One region of the Pseudomonas sp. CFBP 5748 genome, then DNA from elsewhere that is predicted to be linked to it. Evidence: predicted binding sites of a transcription regulator. Region 1 holds the regulator's gene; each other region holds the start of a gene.
What was found. Region 1 encodes sigma-54, which starts transcription at its own class of promoters, with help from an activator protein. Its sites were predicted from a motif close to ANTGGCATNNANNTTGCTNT; they were not measured.
Positions count from the first base shown of each region.

Region 2: glnK (P-II family nitrogen regulator) is a predicted target of sigma-54. The motif match lies at 2,548-2,567, and genes of this name have one in related genera.
Region 3: ACWNZ1_RS28825 (circularly permuted type 2 ATP-grasp protein) is a predicted target of sigma-54. The motif match lies at 2,306-2,325, and genes of this name have one in related genera.

Region 1 is NZ_JBSPTN010000008.1:36,841-41,362, forward strand. It holds gene rapZ (RNase adapter RapZ) at 1-648, opposite strand, end outside; gene ptsN (PTS IIA-like nitrogen regulatory protein PtsN) at 651-1,115, opposite strand; gene hpf (ribosome hibernation-promoting factor, HPF/YfiA family) at 1,128-1,436, opposite strand; gene ACWNZ1_RS18995 (RNA polymerase factor sigma-54) at 1,513-3,006, opposite strand; gene lptB (LPS export ABC transporter ATP-binding protein) at 3,171-3,896, opposite strand; gene lptA (lipopolysaccharide transport periplasmic protein LptA) at 3,896-4,444, opposite strand; gene lptC (LPS export ABC transporter periplasmic protein LptC) at 4,431-4,522, opposite strand, start outside.
Region 2 is NZ_JBSPTN010000004.1:207,998-212,519, reverse strand. It holds gene ACWNZ1_RS11040 (YifB family Mg chelatase-like AAA ATPase) at 1-577, opposite strand, end outside; gene ACWNZ1_RS11035 (sensor histidine kinase) at 797-2,074, shown strand; gene ACWNZ1_RS11030 (accessory factor UbiK family protein) at 2,093-2,353, opposite strand; gene glnK (P-II family nitrogen regulator) at 2,769-3,107, shown strand; gene ACWNZ1_RS11020 (ammonium transporter) at 3,141-4,475, shown strand.
Region 3 is NZ_JBSPTN010000021.1:62,620-67,141, reverse strand. It holds gene ACWNZ1_RS28850 (translation initiation factor 2) at 1-78, shown strand, start outside; gene ACWNZ1_RS28845 (YkgJ family cysteine cluster protein) at 226-480, shown strand; gene ACWNZ1_RS28840 (START domain-containing protein) at 520-1,128, shown strand; gene ACWNZ1_RS28835 (hypothetical protein) at 1,268-1,504, shown strand; gene ACWNZ1_RS28830 (ribonuclease E inhibitor RraB) at 1,708-2,049, shown strand; gene ACWNZ1_RS28825 (circularly permuted type 2 ATP-grasp protein) at 2,356-3,765, shown strand; gene ACWNZ1_RS28820 (alpha-E domain-containing protein) at 3,775-4,522, shown strand, end outside.

The sequences.
Region 1 (4,522 bases):
GGCGGCCAGGTAGTCGACCACTGGCTGGTCAAGCCCGGACTGCTCACGCAATTCCGGTTTCCAGTAAGGGTTGGGCAGGCAGCGCACGTCGAACACCAGGTCGGCGTCTACCGGCATGCCACGCTTGAAGCCAAACGACTCCACCAGGAACGCCGTGCCTGGCTCCGGCTGGTTCAGCAGGCGCAACTTGATGGTGTCGCGTAGCTGATACAGGTTCAGGTGCGTGGTGTTGACCTTCAGGTCCGCCAAGTCGGCGATCGGGCTCAGCAGTTGGCTTTCGTCTTGGATGGCTTCGGCCAGGGAACGGCTGGCGTTGCTCAGCGGGTGGCGTCGGCGGGTCTCGGAAAAACGCTTGAGCAACGTCTCTTCATCGGCATCCAGGTACAGCACATCGCACTGGATATGCCGGCTGCGCACTTCCTCGAGCAGTTCAGGAAAGCGCGACAGATGGCTCGGCAGGTTGCGTGCATCAATGGACACCGCCACCAGTGGCTGCGCCAGTTCGGTGTGGATCAATGCACGCTCGGCCAGCTCTGGCAGCAGGCCGGCCGGCAGGTTGTCGATGCAATAGTAGCCGCTGTCCTCAAGGACATTGAGCGCCGTGCTTTTACCGGAGCCGGAGCGGCCACTGACGATGATCATGCGCATGTTTAATGACCGTTCTGCTCGTCCAGGACAACCTGATACAAGGCTTCGTTGCTCGGTGCGCTGCGCAGTTTTTCGCGAACTTCCTTGCGGTCCAGCATGCTGGCGATCTGGCGCAGCAGCTCAAGATGCGCATCGGTCGCCGCTTCCGGGACCAGCAGTACAAACAGCAGGTCGACCGGGGCGCCGTCGATGGCGTCGAAATCTATGGGGGCTTCAAGGTGCAACAGGGCGCTGATGGGCGCACTACAACCCTTGAGGCGGCAGTGGGGAATGGCGATGCCGTTGCCAAAACCGGTAGAACCGAGTTTTTCACGGGCAACCAGGGCCTCGAAGACGTCCTGCATTTCCAGATCCGGCACTTCGCGGTGGATCAGGTTGGCGATTTGTTCGAGGGCTTTCTTTTTACTGCCACCCGGCGCGTTCACCAAGGAACGGCCGGGGGTCAGGATGGATTCTAGTCGGATCATGGATTGGGGGGGTTAACGACCGGTTGCGCCCTGGAGGAGGCTCTGGGTCTTTTCCTTATGCTTTTTAAGTTGGCGATCCAGCTTGTCGGTCAGCAGGTCAATTGCGGCATACATGTCTGAATGCTCCGCGTTGGCAACCACTTCTCCGCCGGGGATATGCAGCGTGGCTTCGATTTTCTGCAGCAGCTTTTCGACGTTCATCGTCACTTGCACGTTGGTGATCTTGTCGAAATGCCTCTCCAATCGTTCGAGTTTTTCGCCGATGTAGGTGCGCAGAGGTTCGGTCACTTCCAGTTGGTGTCCACTGATGTTGACTTGCATACAGCTTCTCCTTCGTTGCCAGTGCATAAAGCGGCAGGCAGAAATGCCTGCCACTGGAACGCTGTGGCGTGGCCCTTTACATCAACCGCTTGCGTTCGCTCGAAGGTGCGATCCCGAGGGATTCGCGGTATTTGGCGACGGTACGGCGGGCCACCTGAATGCCTTGTGCCTCCAGTAAACCAGCGATCTTGCTGTCACTCAACGGCTTTTTCTGATTTTCCGCAGCCACCAGTTTTTTGATGATCGCGCGGATGGCCGTGGATGAGCATTCGCCGCCTTCGGAGGTGCTGACGTGGCTGGAGAAAAAATATTTCAATTCATAGATACCCCGGGGGGTATGCATGAATTTCTGGGTGGTTACCCGGGAAATCGTCGACTCGTGCATGCCTACCGCCTCGGCGATGTCATGCAGGACCAACGGCTTCATCGCTTCGTCGCCGTACTCCAGGAAGCCGCGCTGGTGCTCGACGATCTGGGTGGCGACTTTCATCAGGGTTTCGTTGCGGCTTTGCAGGCTCTTGATGAACCAGCGCGCTTCCTGCAACTGGTTGCGCATGAAGGTGTTGTCGGCGCTGGTGTCGGCGCGCCTGACGAAGCCGGCGTATTGGGCATTGACCCGCAGCTTGGGCACCGATTCCTGGTTGAGCTCCACCAGCCAGCGATCGTTGTGCTTGCGCACGATCACGTCCGGGACTACGTATTCGGGTTCGGTGGACTCAATTTGCGAGCCCGGGCGCGGGTTGAGGCTCTGGACCAGTTCGATGACCTGGCGCAGTTCATCTTCCTTGAGCTTCATGCGGCGCATCAGCTGGCTGTAGTCGCGACCGCCCAACAGGTCGATGTAGTCGGTGACCAGTCGCTTGGCTTCGGTCAGCCAAGGCGTCTTGGCGGGCAGTTGGCGCAGCTGCAGCAGCAGGCATTCACCCAGGTTGCGGGCACCGATACCGGCCGGTTCGAATTGCTGGATGCGGTGCAGGACGGCTTCGATTTCGTCCAGCTCGATATCCAGTTCGGGGTCGAAGGCTTCGAGGATTTCTTCGAGGGTCTCGTCCAGGTAGCCCTGGTTGTTGATGCAGTCGATCAGGGTCACGGCGATCAGGCGATCGGTGTCGGACATCGGCGCAAGGTTCAGCTGCCACAGCAGGTGGCTTTGCAGGCTCTCGCCGGCAGAGGTACGGGTGGTGAAGTCCCACTCGTCGTCGTCACTGCTTGGCAGGTTGCTGGCGCTGGTCTGGTAGACGTCTTCCCAGGCTGTGTCCACGGGCAGGTCGTTGGGGATGCGTTCGTTCCATTCGCCATCCTCGAGGTTATCCACCGTCGGGGCGGCTTCCTGGTAGGACGGTTCCGGGATTTCGGTGTTGGTTTTCTGTTCGGCGTTGTCGGCCAGCGGGTCGGCGTTATCGAAGTCGTCGCCTTCTTCCTGGCGCTCGAGCATCGGATTGGACTCCAAGGCCTCCTGGATTTCCTGTTGCAGGTCCAGGGTCGACAATTGGAGCAGGCGGATGGCCTGTTGCAGCTGCGGTGTCATCGTCAGCTGCTGGCCCATTCTCAAGACTAGCGATGGTTTCATGGCAGGGGCTTAACACCTTATTCGCCGGCGCACATGCGCCATCCACTACAAGGGCGCCGAAGCGCCAAACTTAAGCAAATTATATGCCTGAAACTGGAGTGTTTGCCTAGGGCGTCGCCGTAATAAAATTAAACGACGCCCAGGCGCTTCGCCAGACTCTTTGCTTACAGGCGGAACTCATGGCCCAGATACACTTCCTTGACCAGGTCGTTGGCCAGGATGGCTGCGGAGTCGCCTTCGGCGATCAACTGGCCGTCATTGACGATGTAGGCGGTTTCGCAGATATCCAGCGTTTCACGCACGTTGTGGTCGGTGATCAGCACGCCGATCCCCTTGGCCTTGAGGTGGTGGATGATCTGCTTGATGTCGCCCACCGAAATCGGGTCCACGCCGGCGAACGGTTCGTCGAGCAGGATGAATTTCGGCGAGGTGGCCAGGGCGCGGGCGATTTCCACGCGGCGCCGTTCGCCACCGGACAGGCTCATGCCCAGGTTGTCGCGAATGTGGCTGATGTGGAACTCCTGTAAAAGGCTTTCCAGCTCCTGGCGACGGCCGGCCTTGTCGAGTTCCTTGCGGGTCTCGAGGATGGCCATGATGTTGTCGGCTACCGACAGCTTGCGGAAGATCGATGCTTCCTGTGGCAGATAGCCGATGCCAGCCTTTGCCCGACCGTGCATGGGCTGGTGGCTGACGTCCAGGTCGTCGATCAGCACACGGCCCTGGTCGGCCTGGACCAGGCCGACGATCATGTAGAAGCAGGTGGTCTTGCCCGCGCCGTTAGGGCCGAGCAGGCCGACGATCTGGCCGCTGTCGATGGACAGGCTGACATCACGCACGACTTGGCGGCTCTTGTAGCTCTTGGCCAGGTGCTGAGCTTTCAGAGTTGCCATTACTGGGCCTTCTGCTCGTCGGTTTTCTTTTTCGGCTGGATCACCATGTCGATGCGAGGGCGGGACTCAGTGACTTTACTGCCCGTGGCACGACCGGCGCTGGCCAGCTTTTTGTTGGTGTCGTAGACGATTTTCTCGCCTTGGGTCACGTTGTTGTCCTTGTCGACGACCTTGGCGCGGTCGATCAGCACGACACGGTCCTGGGATGCGTGATACTGGATGGTCACCCCGTAACCTTGCACAGGCTTGGTGTCGCCCGCGGTCTGGAGTTGTTCGAAGTAGGCCAGGTTGCCCACCGAGGTCACCACGTCGATATCGCCGGACGGGGTGCGGGTGATGGTCACGGTGTTGCCAGTGACCTTCATCGAGCCCTGGGTGATGATCACGTCACCCTTATAGGTGGCGACACCATTCTTGTCGTCCAGTTGCGCGTCGTCGGCCTGGATGCGGATAGGTTGATCGCGATCGTTGGGAAGGGCCCAGGCGCTCGCGCTTCCCAGTGCTGCGCCCAGACTGAGCAAAATAGGGAGGGTTTTAGCGAGCTTCATACTGTCCTCTTACGTTCGATAGCAGGTGTATCCTGCTTTCCTTCAAATACGCTTTCATTCCCGTGCCGGTCGATACAC
Region 2 (4,522 bases), on a different contig from region 1:
CATTCAGGTCGGGATAGGGCTTGCTGGCCGAAAGCAGCCCGTTGGAAACAAACGTTTTGACCGGGGTATGGCCATTAAAATGAGCCACGGCTTCGAGCAGGTGATTCACCGCAATCACCTTCAGCCCCGACGCCAGGCAGGCTTCCTCGGCATTCGCCCACGGCACCACCAGCGTACGCCCAGCCTTGCGCGCCGCCAGCGCTGCCGGCAATACCCCGCGTACCGGTCGTACGGCGCCGGATAACGCCAACTCGCCGAGGCATTCCACGTCGTCGAGCATCAAGGTTGGTACTTGCACGCTGGCCGCCAGGATCCCCAAGGCAATGGCCAGGTCGAACCGTCCGCCGTCCTTCGGCAGATCCGCCGGCGCCAGGTTCAAGGTGATGCGTCGCGCCGGGAAATTCAGCCCCGAATTGATGATCGCGCTGCGCACCCGGTCCTTGCTTTCCTTCACCGCCGCCTCCGGCAAGCCGACCATCGTCAGTGACGGCAAGCCATTGGCCAGATGAACTTCAACGGTAACGGGGGGAGCCTCCACTCCCACCTGGGCGCGGCTATGGACGATGGCAAGCGACATGAAACGTTCCTTGAGTGAGTAGGGTGCCGCATCCTGCGGCTCTTGAAGGTTAGTCGTGGGGACATGTATCGGAGCGGGAATCGAAGTGAGAAATTTTGGCAGGATGTTGCGGGCGCGGATGACGAGGCGTTCGAAAAATGACCGGACCAGGCCTCTGCTAGACTGCGATTTGCCCCATCGGCACTTGGCGGTATCAGCGGCGCTACGAGGAGGTGGCCCATGAACGATCTGCTGGCGCTGTTGACCGACAAGCGCTTTATCCCCCATGGGCATTGCTATATGTGGCGCCCGGATTTGCTGTGGACCAATGTGATCGCCGATGGTTTGATCACCCTCTCCTACGTCACCATTCCCTTCACGCTGATCTACTTCATCCACAAGCGCAAAGACGTGCCTTTTGACTGGATGCTGACGGCTTTTGGCGTGTTTATCCTGGCCTGCGGCACCAGCCATGTGATGGAAATCCTGACCATCTGGCAGCCTTATTATTGGCTATCGGCGCTGGTCAAGGTGATCACTGCGATGGCCTCGGTGATTACCGCCATCCTGCTGATCCGGCTGGTGCCCGCCGCCCTGAAAATCCCCAGCCCGCAGCAACTGGCCAAGGTCAACGACGAGTTGCGCGAGGCGCAGGCCGAACTGGTCACCACTGCGCGCCGGGCCGGCATGGCTGAAATCGCCACCAATGTGCTGCACAACGTGGGCAATGTGCTCAATAGCGTCAACGTGTCGGCCCAGGTCCTGTACGAGAAGGTGCATACCTCCAAAGGGCCGGGGGTCGCCAAGGTCGTTCAATTGATGAAGGAGCACCCCGATGATCTCGGCGACTTCATCAGCAGCGATCCAAAAGGCCGCGCGCTACCGGACTATCTCGGCAAGCTGGCCGAGGCCCTGGCAGTCGAACAACACAGCATGATCGCCGAGCTGGCGCAGTTGACCCGGCGAATCGACCACATCAAGGAGATCGTCGCCACCCAGCAGTCCTACGCCGGCAACTCCAGCGTGCTGGAACCGGGCTCGCTGCGAGAACTGGTCGAGGATGTGGTACGCATTTGCGATGTGTCCCTTGCCCTCCATCAGGTAACGCTGGTCAAGGAGTTCGATGATGTCCCGACAATGCCGCTGGACAAGCACAAAGTGCTGCAGATTCTGGTCAATCTGATCAACAACGCCCAGCAGGCACTGGGCTCGGGCGCGGGGCGGCCGTCGCGGATTACCCTGCGTCTGAAGGTCGTTGACGACACGCGCGTGCGGGTCGAAGTGGAGGACAACGGCGAGGGGATTTCGACGGAGAATCTTGGACGGGTGTTCGAGCACGGCTTCACGACGCGCGCCGATGGTCATGGCTTTGGCCTGCACAGCTGCATCCTGGCCGCGCACGAGATGGGCGGTGAGCTGACGGCACTGAGCGCGGGGCCGGGCAAGGGCGCGCTCTTTATCCTGGAGTTGCCGCTGGCGCTTGCCCAAGGCTCATCCCAGCGGGTCGCGAGTGGTTGAGCCGCCAGCCCGGGCGGCTTACTCCTGTGCTGGAGCCAGTCGCGCTTCCATTTCCGCGACCTTGGCCTCCAGGCTTTCGAGCCGCGCCCGGGTTCGGGCCAGCACGACCATCTGACTGTCGAATTCTTCCCGGCTCACCAGGTCCAGCTTGCTGAACCCGCTTTGCAGCAGGGCCTTGAACTGGCTTTCTATTTCGCTTTTGGGCAGTGGAGTATCACCGCTCAAGAGGCGGGAGGCGTGGCCGCTCAGGGCGTCGAGGAGATCTTTGGGCGCAAGCATGTGCAGGTGTCCTGAAAACGATGGCGGGCAGTGTACCACGCAGTGTCTATAGTCAATTTGCGCGCAAGGGATGCACGCTTTTCGCGCATAGGGTCGGGCATCGCTGCACTGTTGTTGTGCGTATCGCTGTGGTTCGTGGTGCGGCGCACGCGGGCGCGGTGGCCAAGAGGCTGAAATCAGAGGGTTTGGGCACAGATGGCAAGCTTTCTGCTTAGAGGCTGATGACCCATGCACTGATGCAGTCGTTGTGACGAATGCAGTGCAGCAGGCGGAGCGGGGAGTTTCGTCAGGAGCGGTTAACTGGCACCTGTCGGGCTACTTGGGCCGACGATGCGTTACAAAGCCAGGCACTGCGCTTAGACTTGAGTCGGGTTTGTTTTCCTGGGGCAAGTCCACCAATTCGGGAGAGAGTTTCATGAAGCTAGTCACTGCCATCATCAAGCCGTTCAAGTTGGACGACGTGCGCGAGTCGTTGTCCGAGATCGGCGTGCAGGGCATTACCGTTACTGAGGTCAAAGGCTTCGGTCGGCAGAAAGGTCACACCGAGCTGTATCGTGGCGCGGAATACGTGGTCGATTTCCTGCCCAAGGTGAAGATCGATGTCGCCATTGACGACAAGGATCTTGACCGGGTGATCGAGGCGATCACCAAGGCCGCCAACACCGGCAAGATCGGTGACGGAAAAATCTTTGTGGTCAATCTGGAACAGGCTATTCGCATCCGTACCGGCGAAACCGATACCGACGCTATTTAAGCCGCCAAACCCAACGCCCCAGGAGAAAACAATATGACTCTGCGTAAATTCGCAGGGCTAGGAGCCCTGTTGTCCTTCGCAATGCCTGGCCTGGCCATGGCAGAAGAAGCGGCAGCCCCAGTCCTGAACTCCGGCGATACCGCCTGGATGCTGACTGCCACGATTCTTGTACTGTTCATGACCATTCCCGGCCTGGCGCTGTTCTACGGCGGCATGGTTCGGTCGAAAAACCTTCTTTCCGTGATGATGCAGTGCTTCGCCATTACCGGTCTGATCAGCGTCCTGTGGGTCATTTATGGCTACAGCATCGCGTTCGACACCACGGGCATGGAGCAGGGCGTCGTCAACTTCAACTCCTTCGTGGGCGGCCTGGGCAAAGCCTTCCTGGCGGGTGTCACCCCGTCCAGCCTGACCGGTCCGGCGGCGCTGTTCCCTGAAGCGGTGTTCATCACCTTCCAGATGACCTTCGCCATCATCACCCCGGCCCTGATCGTCGGCGCCTTCGCCGAGCGGATGAAGTTCTCCGCCATGCTGATCTTCATGGGCGTGTGGTTCACTCTGGTGTATGCGCCGATTGCACACATGGTCTGGTCCGGTAACGGCGGCCTGCTATGGGACTGGGGCGTGCTGGACTTCGCCGGCGGCACCGTGGTGCACATCAACGCCGGTATCGCCGGCCTGGTGGCGTGCCTGGTGCTGGGCAAGCGCAAAGGCTTCCCGACCACGCCGATGGCGCCGCATAACCTCGGTTACACCCTGATGGGCGCTGCCATGCTGTGGGTTGGCTGGTTTGGCTTCAACGCCGGCTCCGCCGTCGCCGCCAACGGCACCGCCGGCATGGCGATGCTGGTGACTCAGATTGCCACTGCCGCCGCTGCATTGGGCTGGATGTTTGCCGAGTGGATCACCCACGGCAAGCCAAGCGCACTGGGCATTGCCTCGGGCGTGGTAGCGGGTCTGGTTGCGATCACTCCGGCTGCCGGCACCGTGGGCCCGATGGGTGCTCTGGTCATCGGTCTGGCGGCGGGCGTGGTGTGCTTCTTCTGCGCAACCACCCTCAAGCGCAAACTCGGCTATGACGATTCCCTGGACGCCTTCGGTGTGCACGGCATTGGCGGTATCCTCGGCGCGATCCTGACCGGCGTGTTTGCAGCACCGGCCCTGGGTGGCTTCGGCACCGTGACCGATATCGGTGCGCAAGTGTGGATTCAATTCAAAGGTGTGGCCTTCACGGTGGTTTACACCGCGATCGTCACCTTCATCATCCTCAAGGTGCTGGACGCCGTCATGGGTCTGCGTGTCTCCGAGGAAGAAGAAGCCGTGGGCCTGGACTTGGCCCAGCACAACGAGCGTGGCTACAACCTGTAAGCACACGCAATAAAAAATGCCCGGCTTGCCGGGCATTTTTTTGTCTG
Region 3 (4,522 bases), on a different contig from region 1:
GAGATGCAACTGCCGCTGCGCAATCAGGAGCGCAATGAAGTGGAAGGCGCGGCACTGGAGTTCGAATTCAAGCAGTGAACCTTGCCATGCATGCAGCTCGTCGCTGACCGTTCGGTCATCTCGCCGTGGGCGAAAAAACCTGCGGACTTTAATTTTAAACGAGTGTTTTAGCCGTTACTCTGTGCGCTGTTACCAACCATTACCTGTCGTGAGGATGTTGTCGTCATGAAATGCCGTGAAGGCTGTGGCGCCTGCTGCATCGCCCCGTCCATCAGTTCCCCGATCCCTGGCATGCCCCAAGGCAAACCGGCGGGAGAACGCTGCGCGCAGTTGTCGGTCGACAATCTGTGCCGGATCTTCGGCCAGCCGGAACGCCCCGCGGTGTGCTCGGCGTTCGAGGCCGACATCGAGGTCTGTGGCAGCAGCAGCGAAGACGCCATCCGACTGATCGGTTGGTGGGAGCAAGTCACGGCAGCGTAATGGGTCAATGATCAGAACTTGGACAATAAGGAAAAAACTATGGGTTCGCTGCATCGTATGGCTGTGTTGTGTGGCTTGACCGTGTTGTTGGCAACCGCCAGCGCTCAGGCAGAGGACTGGCAGGTCGCCAAGGAGAAGGACGGTATCAAGGTATCCCTGAGTGAAGTGGCTGGCTCCAAGTACAAGGCCTACCGCGGCGTGACTGTCATGCAGACCACCATGGCCAAGTTGCGGGCCCTGCAGGAAGATGTCCCGGGTGCCTGCGCCTGGATTCATGAGTGCAAGAGCCAGAAGCTACTCAAGCACGAAGGTGACAAGAGCTGGACCTACACTCAGTTCAATACGCCATGGCCAGTCACTTCCCGAGACTCGGTGCTGGAAGTCACCACCGTCGATGGCGCGGATGGCAGCCTGACCCGCAATCTCAAAGGCGTACCGACCTACGTGCCTGAAGAGAAGGGCTTTGTACGAGTGACCCAGGTCGACGGCTTCTGGAAATTCACCCCCAAGGGCGCGAACCAGGTCGAAGTGACGTACCAGGTCCACACCGAACCCGGTGGCGATGTACCGTCCTGGCTGGCTAACAAGTTCGTGGTGGATGCGCCGTTCAACACCTTGAAAGCGCTGAAGGAGCGCGCCGAAAAGTAATCGGCCATGGTTGCATCAGGAGACCGCCCATGAGGCGGTCTTTTCATGTGTGCCGCCCAACTACCCAGCGGAACGATTGTTCAGCCCTCAATGTCGAGATAGAGGTAAGCCAGGCCCTGAATTGATCGAGGAGACACCGATGCAGAAGTGGGAAATCACTTTCGTGGATGATCACGGCGACACCACTGAAGAACTGTTCGACTGTGACCAGGAGCCCACCATGGAACAGGCCGCACAACTGATTCGCGGACGGCTGTTTCCAGTGGCCAGCGAGTTGGACCTCAATGACCTGGAGGGGCGCACTGAAGACCCGACGGTCAAGAACCTCAAGTCCCAGCACAGCATCGAAATCATCAGCATTACACCGATTTCATGAAAATCGTTGTCTGGCCCCGCTTGGCAGTGGCCACGACTTGCGGCTACTCTGCAAGTGAGATCAGCGAAAGGATCGCTTAGGTCCGGTCTTGTCAGCTACATGCTTGTGTCCCGACGGTAATTTGATGCCGTAACGCCTGCAACTTACGGGTTGCCTGCGCGGGAAGACGGAAAGTCTATCCATCGGTTTTAGGAGGACGTTTCATGAGCACAGCCTATCAAGAAGACATCAGCACCAGCGTGTTGCGCCGCATGAAAGAAGGCGGTTTCGATTTCTCAAAATTCCATCCCATCGAGTTCTACGCCATTTTCCCGGACGAGGAGCGGGCGCGCAGGGCGGCAGGTCAATTTCGGGGCGAATCGCTGAACGCGCAGATCAGTGCACGGGACGACGGGGCTTGGTCATTGGAACTGAGCCGGGTGATGTACGCCACTTACGACGACATCGGAGACTTCGAGCAAGACTTTGAGGCCGTGGTTGAGCCGTTGGGCGGCATCATCGAGGGCTGGGGCGTCAAGCAAGAGATTCGGCGCTTGCAGGCCTGATACTTCACTCACTGCAACCAGAGCAACGGCTGACCTTTGTGTCGGCCGTTTTCATGTCAGCGATCTTACCCCCCAGGTTTTGTACCTAACTGTATCCAAGCCAGGCTATGGCGTTTTTCCGTGTCTATGCTCAGGGGAGCGACGGCCCTGCGCCGCAATGAAGCGGGGGCAGCGGGGTGGGGGGATTTGCCGCACTACAAGAGTGCGCAGCCTCTCAGTGGATAATCCAACCCGTTGATCATAAAGCGTTTATGCCGATGGCACGGGCCTTGCGAAGCCTGATGCCAGGGTGACAAGGAGTACGGCATGATCCGCACTGGTTTTGACGAGATGTACGAGGCCGACGGCCAGGTCCGCCCGCATTATCGGGCGTTTGCCCGTTGGCTGGCCGAAACGCCAGACGAACTTCTGGCACAACGCAGACGCGAAGCGGACCTGTTGTTTCATCGCGCCGGCATTACGTTCACGCTCTATGGGGACGAGCAGGGCACGGAGCGCCTGATCCCTTTCGACACTATCCCGCGCAGTATTCCCGCCAGCGAATGGCGGGTCGTCGAGCGTGGCTGCATCCAGCGGGTCAAGGCACTGAACATGTTCCTGGCCGACCTCTACCATGAGCAACGAATCATCCGGGCCGGCATCATCCCCGCCGAGCAGGTACTGGCCAACGAGCAATATCAACTGGCGATGCAAGGGCTGGATCTGCACCGCGACATCTATGCCCACATTTGCGGCGTCGATCTGGTGCGCGACGGCGATGGCACGTACTACGTACTTGAAGACAATCTTCGTACGCCCAGTGGCGTCAGCTACATGCTTGAAGATCGCAAGATGATGATGCGCCTGTTCCCCGAACTGTTTGCCGCCCAGCGCATCGCCCCCATCGATCATTACCCCAACCTGCTGCTCGACACCCTGAAAAGCGCCAGCCCACTGGATGACCCCAGCGTCGTGGTGCTCACGCCGGGGCGCTTCAACAGTGCATTCTTTGAGCACGCGTTCCTGGCCCGGGAGATGGGCGTGGAACTGGTAGAAGGCGCCGACCTGTTCGTGCGCGACGACAAAGTCTTCATGCGCACCACCGACGGGCCGAAAGCGGTGGATGTGATCTACCGTCGCCTTGACGACGCGTTCCTTGATCCACTGGCCTTCAATCCGGATTCGATGCTCGGGGTGCCAGGGCTGTTGTCGTCCTACCGGTCTGGCAACGTGGTGCTGGCCAATGCCATCGGCACGGGCGTGGCGGACGACAAGTCGGTGTACCCGTTCGTCACCGACATGATCAAGTTTTACCTGGACGAAGAGCCGATCCTGAAGAACGTCCCTACATGGCAGTGTCGTAACCCTGCTGAACTTTCCCACGTACTGGCGAATCTTCCAGATCTGGTGGTCAAGGAAACCCAGGGCTCCGGCGGTTACGGAATGCTGGTGGGGCCGGCGGCGACGACGGCGCAGATCGACGCCTTCCGCGAACGCATCAAGGCCAAGCCGCACGCCTACATCGCCCAGCCGACGCTGTCGCTTTCTACGTGTCCGACCTTTGTCGAAAATGGCATTGCCCCTCGCCACATCGACTTGCGGCCGTTTGTCCTGTCTGGCCGGGAAACCCGTGTGGTGCCGGGCGGCCTGACGCGCGTGGCGTTGCGCGAAGGGTCGCTGGTGGTGAACTCGTCCCAGGGCGGTGGCACCAAGGACACCTGGGTGGTCGAGGATTGAGGAGCTGCCATGCTAAGTAGAACCGCCTCGGACCTGTACTGGATGTCGCGTTACCTGGAGCGTGCGGAAAACCTCGCGCGGATGCTCGACGTCAGTTATTCGCTGTCCTTGATGCCCCAGGACGGGCGCGGCGATGGCCTGCACGAATTGGCCATGCCGCTGCTGATCACCGGCACGCTGGATGATTACCGGGAGCGACACGGCGACTTGCACGCCGAACGCCTGTTGCATTTTTTTGCCCTGGACGCGGCCAACCCGGCGAGCATCTACAGCTGCCTCGGTTCCGCGCGCGCCAGTGCCCACGCGGTGCGTGGGCGCATCACCGCCGACATGTGGGAAAACATCAACGCCACCTGGTTGGAAATTCGCGATATCGCCGAGCAAGGCTTGAGTCGCTACGGCATGAGCCGTTTCTGCGAGTGGATCAAGGAAAGGTCTCACCTGTTTCGAGGCGCAACCTACGGCACCATCATGCGTAACGACGCGTTCAGGTTCATTCGCCTGGGGACCTTTATCGAAAGGGCCGACAACACCCTGCGCTTGCTCGACGCCCGTTACGAGATGGCCGGTGACCAGGCCGACACGGTCAGCGACGGCACGGCCCACGCGTATTACCAGTGGAGCGCCTTGTTGCGGGCCTTGTCTTCCTTCGAGGCCTACACCGAAATCTACCGTGACGCCCCGGGCGCGCGTCATGTGGCTGAACTGTTGCTGCTGCGCGCCGATGTGCCGCGGTCGCTGCGGGCCTGCACCGAAG